Regions from separate parts of the Hymenobacter nivis genome, predicted to be linked through region 3. Evidence: riboswitches for the same ligand, from Rfam matches in the RefSeq annotation. Region 3 holds a riboswitch; each other region holds the start of a gene.
The links. A riboswitch is a leader RNA that binds a small molecule or an ion and turns the genes downstream of it on or off. The one in region 3 is predicted to bind S-adenosylmethionine.
Positions count from the first base shown of each region.

Region 1: another riboswitch for S-adenosylmethionine. It lies ahead of DDQ68_RS13470 (O-acetylhomoserine aminocarboxypropyltransferase/cysteine synthase family protein); the one in region 3 lies ahead of DDQ68_RS01065 (amino acid permease).
Region 2: another riboswitch for S-adenosylmethionine. It lies ahead of metH (methionine synthase); the one in region 3 lies ahead of DDQ68_RS01065 (amino acid permease).

Region 1 covers NZ_CP029145.1:3,022,281-3,026,882, forward strand. The annotation lists gene DDQ68_RS13455 (erythromycin esterase family protein) at 1-1,247, opposite strand, end outside; gene DDQ68_RS13460 (hypothetical protein) at 1,390-1,809, opposite strand; gene DDQ68_RS13465 (LysM peptidoglycan-binding domain-containing protein) at 2,011-2,277, shown strand; SAM riboswitch class I at 2,444-2,559, shown strand; gene DDQ68_RS13470 (O-acetylhomoserine aminocarboxypropyltransferase/cysteine synthase family protein) at 2,895-4,277, shown strand; gene DDQ68_RS13475 (homoserine O-acetyltransferase family protein) at 4,379-4,602, shown strand, end outside.
Region 2 covers NZ_CP029145.1:3,795,721-3,800,322, reverse strand. The annotation lists gene DDQ68_RS16895 (molybdopterin molybdotransferase MoeA) at 1-1,185, shown strand, start outside; SAM riboswitch class I at 1,321-1,429, shown strand; gene metH (methionine synthase) at 1,623-4,602, shown strand, end outside.
Region 3 covers NZ_CP029145.1:253,367-257,968, reverse strand. The annotation lists gene DDQ68_RS01065 (amino acid permease) at 85-1,548, opposite strand; SAM riboswitch class I at 1,791-1,884, opposite strand; gene DDQ68_RS01060 (GAF domain-containing protein) at 1,942-2,676, opposite strand; gene DDQ68_RS01055 (response regulator transcription factor) at 2,799-3,476, shown strand; gene DDQ68_RS01050 (TetR/AcrR family transcriptional regulator) at 3,775-4,455, opposite strand; gene DDQ68_RS01045 (NADP-dependent isocitrate dehydrogenase) at 4,549-4,602, opposite strand, start outside.

The DNA.
Region 1 (4,602 bases), 2.3 Mb from region 3:
GGCGCCACGCTGCGGAAGAACAGGAAGCCGTCGACCACCTCGCTCCAGGGACCCGCCAGCGGCTGGTAATCAAAGGCGTAGGTAGTGAGCTGCAGGCCGGGCGCGTCATGCTTCAGGCTGACGAAGGACAGGGGCCCCTCCTTTTCCAGCAGCTCGGCCTCCAGAGTACCGGCGGCGGGCGGGGGCACGGGCACGCCCGCGGTGCCCACCAGGCCGTGGGTGCCGCCGCCGGCCAGCGTACCCAGAATGTACACCTGGTTGGGCCCCAGCGCCGCCTTCACGGCGCGGCCCATGGGCTGGTAGGCGCGCAGCTCGTCGCTACCGAGCACCTCCACGCGGTTGGCGAAGTGCGGCAGGGCCCCCCAGCAAATAACTTTTTCGGCCGGGTGCTGGCGCAGGTACCACAGCAGGTTATCAGCCATCTGGGCGTCGCGCGGGTTGCTGTCGGCGGCCACGAAGGTGGCGGCGGTTTTGGCCCCGGGGTCGTGGGCGGCGTAGTCGCGGGCCAGGGCCCCCAGGCTGCGCAGGCACTGTTGCCAAAAGGCAGCTTCGGTGCGGCGGCTGGCAGCGGGGGCCCCGGCGGCCTTGCGCAGCAGCCGGTCGGCCTGGGCCAGCACGGCTTCAAACTCGGCCGGTTTTTGGGTGGGCGGGAAGGCGTAATGCGCGGCCATGTAGTCCACCACGTCGCCCAGCAACTCATAATTCACGGCGGCGGTGCCCTTCTCGGGTTCCAGGAAATCCTCCAGGTCGTCGGCCAAGTCGTCGCTGTAGTCGCCGCTCAGCTGTGGGTCGAAGCCCATCACGCGCAGGCCATCGGGGCCCAGCAGGGGCCCCACGGCCTGGAACTCCTGGGTGGCCGTCCACACCGGAAACACGCTGCTGCGCAGGTTTTTGGCCACCGACTTACCCGCCGCAATGCCCTGCTGGGCCTTGTGCAACTCAAAAAAGCCGCTCTCCATGCCCAGCGTAGTGAAGCCCATGCGCTGCTGCAAAAACGCCACCAGCCGCGCCTTGGCTGCCAGCACATTGCCCTCGCCGTGGGTGGGCTCGCCGAGGAACACTACCCGCGCACCGCCAATTTCCGACCGCAGAAACTCCAGCTCCGCAAACGACGTGTCGGCAGGGCTTAGGCTGCGCAGCGCGCGCGCTGGTACTGGCCGGGGCCCCGGCGCGGCCGGGGTTTGGGCCCGCCCCCCGGCGGCCCCCAGGCACGCTCCCCATAGTAGCAACATTCGAAACCAAGCCATTTTTTGAGTCAAAAGAAAATTTAAACCAAGCAGAATACCAAACGCAAAGAACCGCCTTCTGCGTGTTCGCTGCACCGGGCCGGCAACAAAAAAGCCCCGCGCCAATTTCGGCACGGGGCTTTCGCTACTGTTGAGAATTTAATTATTCCTTTTCCAGCATCAGCTTGGCGCCGCTGGTGCCCACCAAAGTCAGCTTGTTGTCGGTAAGGGTTTCCACCGCGAACTGGTTACCAGCGGTGGCACCCGTAGGCGTCATCATGATGGTTTTGGCGGCCTGGTCGAAGGTATACTTGCCCGAAACGGATTCGGCGGCGCTCGTCATGGTGTAGTTGCCATTGGCAAAAATGCGCAGTTCCTCCTGCTTTTGGGCGTCGGTTTGCTTCACTTTGTCGCCGGTGGCATCGGTTTCCTTGGCAGTTTTCCACACCTTGCTATCGGTGCCGTAGAGCATATTCACGGCTTCTACTTTGCCTTTGTCGTTGCCGCAAGCCACCACAAACAGCGAAAGCAGCAGGGCGAAGCTGGCCAGGAAAGAACGGGCAACCAATTGAGAGTTTTTCATGAAAGATGCAAGGGCAATGGAGTGGAAGTGATGCGCCGGCCCGTGCCGACTGCCTTGCTTACGGCCAGCTAATTAAATAGTTTATTAGGCAACTTCTATGCTTGGCGGCGCGTAAAAACCGCCAGTTGCCGCCGGCATCTCCCTTTGCAGGGGCCCCGGCAATGTATCATCCGTTTTCACCTAAAACCCCACCCCCACGCCATGGGCCTGATGGATTTCCTGAACACCGAAGGCGAAAAGAAGCCGGCCGATGCCTCCCAACCCACTGCTGGGGCCGGTGCCTCGTTCGGCAGTACCGACGCCAACACCTACACAGTGGCGAGTGGTGATTCCCTTTCGAAAATTGCCAAAAACCACTACGGCGACGGTACCAAGTGGCACCAGATTTACGAGGCCAACAAGGACCTCATCGGCACCAACCCCGACCTCATCGAAGTAGGCCAGGTGTTGATCCTACCTAGCATCTAGGTACTTTTTTGCAGAAAAAAGGCAAGAAAAGCCTGGGCCCCTGGCCCGGGCTTTTTTGAGCCTGCTGGCGAAAAACTTGTGGCGCCTTTTGCAAAAGCAAATTTTTCGCTTCTATATTTGCCATTACCAATCCGGTACGCTCCCCCTCGCGGTGGTGCAGCGTTTCATCTTATACAGAAGCGGCGAGAGACTAGGCTCTGTGACCCGCTGGCAACCTTCGACCGCGCGAAAGGTGCCACTTCCTACCCCTCGGCCCCCCGGTCGCTGCGGGAAATATAACCGGAGTGCCATGAACAACCCCCCCGCTTCCCATTCGACCCTATTTGCCCAGCCGGTCTTGCCGGTGCTGGGCTTTTTGGTGTTGGCCGGCCGAATGCGAATGTGTTGTTGGGGCCCGTGTTGTTGCGGCTAGGCTAATGCTGCGGGTTCTGCCCGCCACCTCCTGCCACCGGGTCTTTAGGTAGCGGCTAGCTGGGCCGCGCCGAGCAGCTGGGCTACTCATGGGGGCCCCTGGTTACCTCAACTACACGGGCTTTTTTGCTTGCCGGCACTACCGGTTCCAGCCAGTCCCTTCCCCCTCTTCTTCAGATTTTTACGGTTTTTAACCCTCCCTTTTTATGTCCGCTTCCCTGCACTTCGAAACCCTCCAAATCCACGCTGGCCAAGTACCCGACCCCACCACCGGCTCGCGCGCTGTGCCCATTTACCAAACCTCCAGCTACGTGTTCAAAAGCGCCGAGCACGGCGCTAATCTGTTTGCTCTGAAGGAGTTCGGCAACATCTACACCCGCCTGATGAACCCCACCACCGACGTATTCGAGCAGCGCATTGCGGCCCTCGAAGGCGGCGTGGCGGCCGTAGCCGTGGGCTCGGGCATGGCGGCGCAGTTCATTGCCCTGAACAACATCCTCAAGCAGGGTGACAACATCGTGGCCAGCTCCTACCTGTACGGCGGCACCTACAACCAGTTCAAGGTGGCCTTCAAGCGGTTGGGCATCGAGGCCCGCTTCGTGGACGGCGACGACGCCGACGGCTTTGAGAAGCTGATTGACGAGAACACCCGGGCCCTGTACGTGGAAACGATTGGCAACCCCAGCTTCAGCGTGCCTGATTTTGAGCGCATTGCGGCCGTGGCTCACAAGCACGATATTCCGCTGGTGGTCGATAACACGTTTGGCGCGGGCGGCTACCTGTTCCAGCCCCTCAAGCACGGCGCCAGCATCGTGGTGGAGTCGGCCACGAAGTGGATTGGCGGGCACGGTACCAGCGTGGGCGGCGTGATTGTGGACGGCGGCACCTACGACTTCGGCAACGGCAAGTACCCGCAGTTCACCGAGCCCAGCGAGGGCTACCACGGCCTGGTTTTCAACGACGTATTCGGCAAAAACGGGCCGTTTGGCAACATTGCTTTTGCCATCCGGGCCCGGGTGGAGGGCCTGCGCGACTTCGGCCCCGCCATCAGCCCGTTCAACTCCTTCCTGCTGCTGCAGGGCCTCGAAACCCTGAGCCTGCGCGTGGAGCGCACCGTGGAAAACGCCCTGAAAGTGGCCCAGTGGCTGGAAAAGCAGCCCGAAGTAGCCCACGTCAATTACCCCGGCCTGGCCAGCAGCCCCCACCACGCCAACGCGGCCAAGTACCTCAAGCGCGGCTTCGGCGGCGTGCTCTCCTTCACGCTGCACGGCACCAAGGAAACGGCCGTGGCCCTGATTGATAACCTCAAGCTCATCAGCCACCTGGCCAATGTGGGCGACGCCAAAACGCTGATCATTCAGCCCTCGGCCACCACGCATCAGCAGATGAGCGAGCAGGAGCAGCTGGTGGCCGGTGTGACGCCCACGCTGCTGCGCCTGTCGGTGGGCATCGAGCACATCGACGACATCACCGCCGACCTAGCCCAGGCCCTGGCCGCCGCCATCCAAGCCGCCCCTAAGGGCGACGCCCACACCGACGAATCCATTCCCGAGCCTGCGGCGCAGCACGCGCAGCCGCTGGAAGTATAACCCGCCCGCCAACGCGCAACGTGCCTGACGCCCAGGGCCCGAACGGCAGCCGCTGGGGCCCTGGGTTTTAGCATCAGACAGGTTTCGATTCATTTAAAGCCATGCCCGAATACATTTTTGAATTGCCCGACCCGTTCCCCTTGGAAAGCGGCGCGGCGCTGGCCGGGGCCCACGTGGCGTACCGCACCTGGGGCCAGCTGAACGCAGCCCGCGACAACGCGGTGTGGGTGTGCCACGCCCTGACGGCCAACGCCGACGTGCTGGACTGGTGGCCGGGCTTGTTCGGGCCGGGCTGTTTTTTCGACCCCGCCGACTGGTTCATCGT
Region 2 (4,602 bases), 1.5 Mb from region 3:
CGCGTGCTGGCCACCGCCCCCGCGCTGCCGCCCGAAACCCTGCCCCTGCCCGAAGCCACTGGCCGCATCCTGGCCGAAGACCTGGCCGCCGACCGCGACTTTCCGCCCTTCGACCGGGTGGCAATGGACGGCATTGCCGTGGCCCACGCCGCCTGGGCCGGGGGCCAAACGGTGTTTCCGGTGGCGCACGCGCAGTTTGCCGGGGCCCCCGCCCGGCCGCTACCCGGCCCGGGCGTGGCCGTGGAGGTGATGACCGGCGCCGTGCTGCCCCCCGGGGCCGACGCGGTGGTACGCTACGAGGACATCACCCTTACTAACCAGCAGGCTACCATTAACATCGCGCCGCCCGCTCAGCCCGGCACGAACGTGCACACCCAGGCCACCGACCGCCGCCGCGGCGATCTGTTGCTGCCCGCCGGCACCCGCCTCACGCCCGCCGCCCTGGCCGTAGCCGCCACCGTGGGGGCCCCCAAAGTGCGCGTGACGCGCCTCGCCCGGGTAGCGGTGGTGAGCACCGGCGACGAGCTGGTGGACGTGGCCGCTACGCCCTTGCCCCACCAGATCCGGCGCTCCAACGCCTACGCAGTGCAGGCCCTGCTGGCCCCCGCCGGGGCCGACGTGCACCTGTTTCATCTGCCCGACGACCTGCCCCGGCTGCGCCAGGGCCTGACCAATATCCTCGCCGCTGGCTTCGACGCCGTGGTGCTGAGTGGGGCCGTGAGTAAGGGCCGCGCCGACCACCTGCCCACGCTGCTGCGCGAGCTGGGCGTGGTGGAAATTTTCCACGAAGTGAACCAGCGCCCCGGCAAGCCCATGTGGTTTGGGGCCCGGGCCGATGGAGGCCCCGTGGTGTTCGGCCTGCCCGGCAACCCGGTTTCAACGCTGCTGACGGCGGCCCGCTACGTGCGGCCGTGGCTGCTGGCCACCCAGCAGCCGGCGGCCGGGGCCCCGGGGCCCACGCCGGCCGTGCTCACGGCCCCCGTGCAGTTCCGCCCCGCGCTGGCGCACCTGCTGCCGGTGGCCATTGCCGTGGATGCGCTGGGGGTGCGCCGCGCCACGCCGATAGCCGTGGGCGGCTCCGGCGATTTGGCCGGCCTGCTCGGGGCCGATGCGTTTTTGGAGCTGCCAGCCGAGCTGACGGACTTTGCCCCCGGCACCGTGTGGCCGGCGTGGCCGCTGTCGTAGCAGTAGGATCCCGGCCCGGAAAACCTCACGGAACCTCAACAAGCTTGTTCATTTCACAACGGCCAGATACTGGCACCCCTCTCCGCAGGAGAGGGGCCGGGGTGAGGTGACGCGCCGTGCGTATCTTCGCAGTAGCTGCTATCCAGAAAGACCGAGGGACTGGGCCCTGTGACGTCTTGGCAACCTGCTCTGAGTAGGTGCCAACTCCCGTTCTGCCAATGCGTTTGGCCGAAGAAGATGACAGCCGGGACCGCCCTCACAGGGGGCGGGTTTCTTTCTGGATAGGCGCGTTTATCCGCCGCTTTTATCTGGTTAGCATGTCCGGTTTCGCTTCTTCACCCACTCTTACTGCCCCCCCCACGACTGCGGCCGACGCCGCTTGTTGTAGCCCTTTACCAGAAATTCTGCGCCAGCGCTTGCTGATTCTGGACGGTGCGATGGGCACCATGATTCAGCGCCACCCGCTCACGGAGGAGGACTTCCGGGGCCCCCGCTTCGCCGACCACCCCAAGCCGTTGCGCGGCAACAACGACCTGCTGAGCCTGACGCGGCCTGACATTATCCGCGGCATTCACGCCGAGTATTTTGCCGCCGGGGCCGACATGGTGGAAACCAATACCTTCTCAGGCACCACCATCGCCCAGGCCGACTACGGGCTCGAACACATTGTGTACGAGCTGAATTACGAGTCGGCGCGCCTGGCCCGCGACGCGGCCGACGAGTACAGCACGCCCGACAAGCCGCGCTTCGTGGCCGGGGCCGTGGGGCCCACCAACCGCACCGCCTCGCTCTCGCCCGACGTGAACCGCCCCGGTTTCCGCGCCGTGACGTTCGACGAGCTGGCCGCGGCCTATCTGGAGCAGGTGCGCGGGCTGGTGGACGGCGGCGTGGATACGCTGCTCATCGAAACGATTTTCGACACCCTGAACGCCAAGGCTGCCCTTTACGCGGTGCAGAAGTTTTTTGACGACGGCGGGCGCCGGGTGCCGGTTATGATTTCGGGCACCATCACCGACGCCTCGGGCCGCACGCTCTCGGGCCAGACGGTGGAGGCCTTCTGGAACTCCATCCGCCACCTGCCGCTGCTGAGCGTGGGCTTGAACTGCGCCCTGGGCGCGAACCAACTCAAGCAGTACGTGGAGGAGCTGAGCCGCATTTCCGACGTGCACATTTCGGCCTACCCCAACGCCGGCCTGCCCAATGCCTTTGGCGGCTACGACGAGTCGGCCCAGGAATTTGCAGCCCTGGTGGAAGACTACTTAAAGGACGGCATCCTCACCGTGGTGGGCGGCTGCTGTGGCACCACGCCCCAGCACATCGCCGAACTGAGCAAGCTGGCCGAAAAGTACCGGCCGCGCCCGCTGCCCGCCGCCGGGGCCCCAACCACCCGCCTGAGCGGCCTGGAGCCGTTTGGTATCACCCACGACAGCCTGTTTGTGAATGTGGGCGAGCGCTGCAACGTGACCGGTTCGCGCGCCTTTGCCCGCCTCATCCGCACGGGGGCCTACGAGGAGGCCCTGGCCGTGGCCCGCGCCCAGGTGGAGGGCGGGGCCCAGGTCATCGACGTGAACATGGACGAGGGCATGCTCGACTCGGAGCAGGCCATGACCACCTTCCTGAACCTAATTGCCTCGGAGCCCGACATTTCGCGGGTGCCGCTGATGATTGACTCCTCGAAGTGGAGCGTGCTGGAGGCCGGCCTGAAGTGCGTGCAGGGCAAGAGCATCGTGAACTCGATTTCGCTGAAAGAGGGCGAGGAAGTGTTTTTGCAGCGCGCCCGCACCGTGCGCCAGTACGGCGCGGCCATGGTGGTAATGGCCTTCGACGAGGACGGCCAGGCCGACTCGCTGGCGCGCCGCAAGGAAATCTGCCAGCGCAGCTACGACCTGCTGATGGGCATCGGCTTCCCGGCCGAGGACATCATTTTCGACGCCAACATCCTCATCGTGGGTACGGGCATGGAGGAGCACCGCACCTACGCGCTCGATTTTATTGAGGCCGTGCGCTGGATAAAAGCTACCCTGCCGGGGGCCCTCACGAGCGGCGGCGTGAGCAACATCAGCTTCTCGTTCCGGGGCAACGACGTGGTGCGCGAGGCCATTCACTCGTCGTTTTTGCTGCACGCGATTCGCGCCGGGCTCGACATGGGCATCGTGAACCCCAGCCAACTGGCCGTGTACGACGACGTGCCCAAGGACCTGATGGAGCTGGTGGAAGATGTGCTGCTGAACCGCCGCGCCGACGCCACGGAGCGCCTGGTGGACTTCGCCGAAACCGTCAAGAAGAAGGACAAAGCCGAGGTGGTGGCCGATGCCTGGCGCGCCTTGCCCGTGCAGGAGCGCCTGCAACACGCCCTCATCAAGGGCATCACCGAGTTCATTGACCAGGACACCGAGGAGGTGCGCCAGCAGGTGGCCCGGCCCCTGGACGTGATTGAGGGGCCCCTGATGAGCGGCATGAACGTAGTGGGCGACCTGTTCGGGGCCGGCAAAATGTTTTTGCCCCAGGTGGTGAAGTCGGCCCGCGTGATGAAGAAAGCCGTGGCCTACCTGGAGCCCTACCTGCTGGCCGACAAGCAGAGCGGCGACCGCCAAACCGCCGGCAAGATTCTGCTGGCCACGGTGAAGGGCGACGTGCACGACATCGGCAAGAACATCGTGGGCGTGGTGCTGGCCTGCAACAACTTCGACATCGTAGACCTGGGCGTAATGGTGCCCCTGGAGCGGATTCTGGACGAGGCCGTGCTGCAAGGCGCCGACATCATCGGCCTCTCGGGCCTTATTACGCCCTCGCTCGACGAGATGGTGTACGTGGCGCAGGCCATGAAAAAGCGCGGCCTGGAAATACCGCTGCTCATCGGTGGGGCCACCACCTCGCGCCTGCACACGGCCGTGAAAATTGCGCCCGGCTACGGGGGGCCCGTGGTGCACGTCAACGATGCCTCGCGCAGCGTGGGCGTGGCCGCTGGCCTGCTCGGCTCGGGCCGCGATGCTTACGCCCAAACCGTGGCTGACGACTACGCGGCCCTGCGCATCGACTACGCCGGCCGCCAGCGCGACAAGAACTACCTGCCCATCGACGCCGCCCGCGCCAACGGCGTGCAAATCGACTGGGCCGGGGCCCCCATTACCAAGCCCACCTTCCTGGGCACCCGAACGTTTGATAACTACGACCTGGCCGAGCTGGCGCAGTACATCGACTGGACGCCGTTTTTCCACACCTGGGAGCTGAAGGGGCGCTACCCGCGCATCCTCACCGACGAAAACCTGGGCGAAGCAGCCACCCGGCTCTTCGAGGACGCGCAGGCCATGCTAAAGAAAATCGTGGACGAGAAGCTGCTCACGGCCCGCGCCGTGGTGGGCTTCTGGCCGGCCAACACCGTGGGCTACGACACCATTGAGCTGTACGCCAACGACG
Region 3 (4,602 bases):
CGGCTGCGCTCAGCATGACGGCCTTTTTTGCTTTTGCTAATTCAAGGACAAATCTTCTGCCTACTTCGTACCGGGCCCTGCTTGTTAGGCCGCATCGGTGTCGCCGCGCTCCTGGGCCTGGCGCAGCTTGCTGTTTTTGCGGCCATAGCCGTAGTAAATGGCCAGGCCCAGGGCCAGCCATACGAACAGCCGCAGCCAGGTTTGCCAGGGCAGCGAGGCCATCATTACCAGGCACACCACGATGCCCAGAATGGGCACCACCGGCACCCACGGCGTGCGGAAGCTGCGGGGCGCGTCGGGGTTGGTGCGGCGCATGATCATAACGCCCAGGCACACCATCACGAAGGCCAGCAGCGTGCCGATGCTCGTCATTTCGCCTACCACCGATATGGGCACGAAGCCGGCAAACACGGCAATGAACGAACCCAGCAGCAGGGTCGACTGAAACGGCGTGTTGAATTTTGGGTGCAGCCGGGAGAACACCGGCGGCAGCAGCCCGTCGCGCGACATCGAGAAAAACACCCGCGACTGCCCCAGCAAATCGACCAGAATCACGGACGTGTAGCCGATGAGGATGGCCAGAATTACGGCTGAGCTGAGCCAGGCATAGGGCGTTTTTTCGATGGCGATGGCTACCGGCGCGGCGCTATTTTTGAACTCGGTATAATTGGCTAAGCCCGTGAGGACGTGGCCGAAGAGCACGAACAGCACCGTGCACACCGCCAGCGAGCCGAGGATGCCGATGGGCATGTTGCGCTGCGGGTTCTTGGTTTCCTGGGCCATGGTGGCCACGATGTCGAAGCCGATGAAGACGAAGAAAATCACGCCCGCGCCCCGCAAAATGCCGCTCAGGCCGAACTCGCCGAACTTGCCGGTGTTGGCCGGGATATAGGGCTGGTAGTTGGCGGGGTCGATGTACTTCCAGCCCAGGGCGATGAACACCAGCACCACGGCCACCTTCAGGGCCACTACCAGGGCATTGAACCACGCCGAACCCTTAGTGCCCCGCGTGACGATGGCCGTAATGGCCAGCACCACCAACATGGCCGGCACGTTCACGTAGCCCGTCACGGTGGAGCCGTCGGCCAGCTTGGCCGACTCGAAGGGCGACATCACTAGCTGGGCCGGTAGGTGCAGGCCGTACTTACCCAGAAACTTGATGAGGTACTGCGACCAGCTGATAGCCACCGTGGCAGCCCCCACCGAGTACTCAAGCACGAGGTCCCAGCCGATAATCCAAGCGAAAAGCTCGCCCATAGTGGCGTAGGAATAGGTGTAGGCCGAGCCTGATACGGGCACCAGCGCGGCAAATTCGGCGTAGCACAGCGCCGAAAAGGCGCAGCCCACCGCTGCCACCACGAAGGAGAGCGTAACGGCCGGCCCCGCGTTGTTGGCCGCCGCGATGCCGGTGAGCGAAAACAGGCCCGCGCCGATAATGACGCCGATACCGATAGTAATGAGGCTGAAGCCGTTGAGGGTACGCTTGAGGGTGTTGCTCCCGGTTTCGGCCGCTTCGCGCTGCAACAGGGCCAGTGATTTTTTCAGCATAACTAAAACTCGGGGCCCGGCGCGGGCCGGGCGGTAAATAAGGTGGCCGCCGGGGCCCTGGGGCCCCGTCCAAACCGCTCCCCACAAAAAGATAAGTAATGAAAAGCCGGCCCAACGCCGGTGGGGGCCCCCTACCTGGCCCAATGCCGGGCGCTACAACAGCGGCCAGTGGACACGGGACGGCAGCCAGCTACAGCTGGCAAAAGGGGCAACAAAAGGGGCAGGTATAGCACGGCAGCGCGTTTTTATAGAACCAGGCCTTGGCACCGGGCCCGCCAAAGGCGGGGGGTTGCCGGCGCGTCAACGAGCCTGTCTCTCGGCGCCTCTTTATAAAAACAACCCGCGGCGCACCGCACATTGCCGGGCAAAGGTAAGGCGGCGGGGGCCCCGGTGCTAGCGGTGCAGGTCGGCCAGGGTTTGGCGCAGCTCGGCGTGCAGCACGCGCACCACCTGGGTGGCCTCTTCGCGGCTGGAGCGGCGGTAGCTAAGGGCGGCCTCGGTGTCGGGCGCGCTTTCCCACTGCTGGAGCGAGGCCAGGGTGTCAATGCGGGTGAGTGACTGGTCGATGCGCGCGTCGACGCGCTGGCGCAGGGCATCGGCCAGGCCAGGGTTAGTTTCCAAGGTTACGCGCAGGTCGAGCAAGGCCGTGGCCACGTCGCCGAGACTGGCCAGCAGCACGCTTTCCTCGGCCGAAAACACGCGCGGCGCGTGGTCCATCACGCACAGCGTGCCGATGGGGAAGCCGTCGGCCGAGCGCAGGGGCTGGCCGGCGTAGAACTGCAGGTCCAGCGCCGCCGCCGCGCCGGGGCTGGTGAGGTGGCAGGGGCGCGCCAGCAGGTTTTCGTATACCGTCGCGCCGTCTTGCAAAATGGCCACCGAGCACAGGCTGTCGGGCCGCGCTACCCGCTCAAGGCCGGGCAGGCCCACGTTGCCGGCGAAGACGACTTCGTCGGCCCCCACCAGCGAAACCAGGGCTACGGGCACGCCAAAGAGCTTGGCCACAATGCCCACCAGGTCGTTGAAGAGCTGCTGGCCGGGCACGCTCAGCACCTGGTAGGGCCGCAGGGCCTCCAGGCGATGGGGCTCGTAGGTGGGAATCAGGTCGGGGTGCGCGGACGGGTTAGCCATATATTTTCCTGGCTAAGCACAAAGGCAATCCTAAAGTTCAGTTTACGGCGGAGCTTTAAATAAGCCTGGGGCCCGCCCTGAGCGGCCGGTGCGTTCCTTTGCCCCCCCCACTAGCCAATTGTATGCGCATTCTATTAGTCGAAGACGAACCTTCCGTGGCCGCATTCCTGCACCAGGGCCTCCGCGAGCAGGGCTACACCGTGGACCTGGCCGCCGACGGCCTGCTGGGCCTCACCCGCGCCCAGGCCACGCGCTACGACTGCCTCATCCTCGACCAGCTGCTGCCGGGGCTGAGCGGGCTGGAAGTGTGCCGCCAGGTGCGGGCCCACGACGCGGGCATACCCATCCTGATGCTGACGGCGCTGGGCGAGACGGACGATAAAATCCGGGGCCTCGACGCTGGGGCCGACGACTACCTCGTGAAGCCCTTCGCCTTCGAGGAGCTGCTGGCGCGCCTGCGGGCCCTGGTGCGCCGCCGCACCGAGGCCCCCGCCTTAGCCGCCCCCCTGCACCTGGCCGACCTCACCCTCGACCCCGCCGCCAAGCGCGTGACGCGCGCTGGCCAGGCCGTGCAGCTCACGGCCCGCGAGTTTGCGTTGCTCGAATACCTGCTGCGCCACCAAAACCGGGTGGTGAGCCGCGCCGATTTGCTGGAGCACGTCTGGGACCTGAGCTTCGACACCGGCTCGAACGTGGTGGACGTGTACATCAACTTCCTGCGCAAAAAAATCGACAAAGGCTTCGACACCAAGCTCATCCACACGCTAGTGGGCATGGGCTACATGCTGCGCAAAGAATAAGGATCTGGTGGTTAATTATTAAGCCCTTAGCGGAGGCCTTTAAGCAGCCCTTATTTGATAGCTTATTTATCGATAATTAGTCTATTATACTCGTCATGAAGTAGGGTGCGGGGCTTGTCCCCGCCCGTCGTTGAACGAAAGCTGACTGAACCGTTCAAGGACGGGCGGGGACAAGCCCCGCACCTTACTCCGTTTTCGCATTCCACTTCGTGAGCAGTATATATCCGAATTAATGCATAATTAATTCGGGCATAACGGGCATTTTAGGAGTCGGTGATTGGTACTTACTGTCGTCCGGCTAAGCTTGGTTCAGCGCGGCAAAAGCCAGCTTCAGCAGAAAGTCGTAGATGGCGTTTTGCTCGCCTTGGCGGGTGGCTGCGTCGGTGAGCGAAGGCAGGTGCTGGGCAAAGAACAGCTGCTTGCGCGCCGATTCGAGCAGGGTGCTGACCAGGGCGAGGGGGTAGGGATAGGCGGGGTTAATCTCGCGCACCACCTCGGCAATACTGGCTACCAGCCGCTTATATTCCCGAAATAGCCCGGCTTGGTTGTCCAAGTCCACATCCTTGGTGAGGTAGGCTTTGGAGGCTTCGCTGACCACGATTCGGTAGAGGGCGGCCTCGTCGAGCTGGGTCGTGGCCGGGTCGCTGGTGTGCGCCTGGGTGAGGATGCCCAGAATCAGGCGCAGGCGGTCGTGGGCGTCGGATACGTTGTGGGTATGGAACCGAATCTGGTAGCCCAGCCAGGCCCAGTACCAGCTCACCAGGTACACCAGCAGCTTGTGCTTGTTCTCAAAATAGCGGTAGAGCGACGCCTCCGTGGATTCGATGCGCTGGGCCAGCTTCTTGAAAGTGAACTGCTCGAAGCCGATTTCATCAATCAGCCGCACGCTTTCGGCCACCAGCCGGCGGCCCAGATCAGTGTCCTGCGGATCGCGCAGGTACAGCTTGTCGTTCAGCTCAAGGCGAATCGTGGCATTCATAAAGTGGGCAGGACTAAGGTGGGGAAAAGGAGAACCCCGCTCCAAATAACGTAATACGCCAGAAATTCTGCCTCCCCCCCGCAGCCCGCTGGCCTACTCGCCTTGCCCCAGCGAGAAGGCGCGCTCGCCGTCGAAAAGGTACAGGTT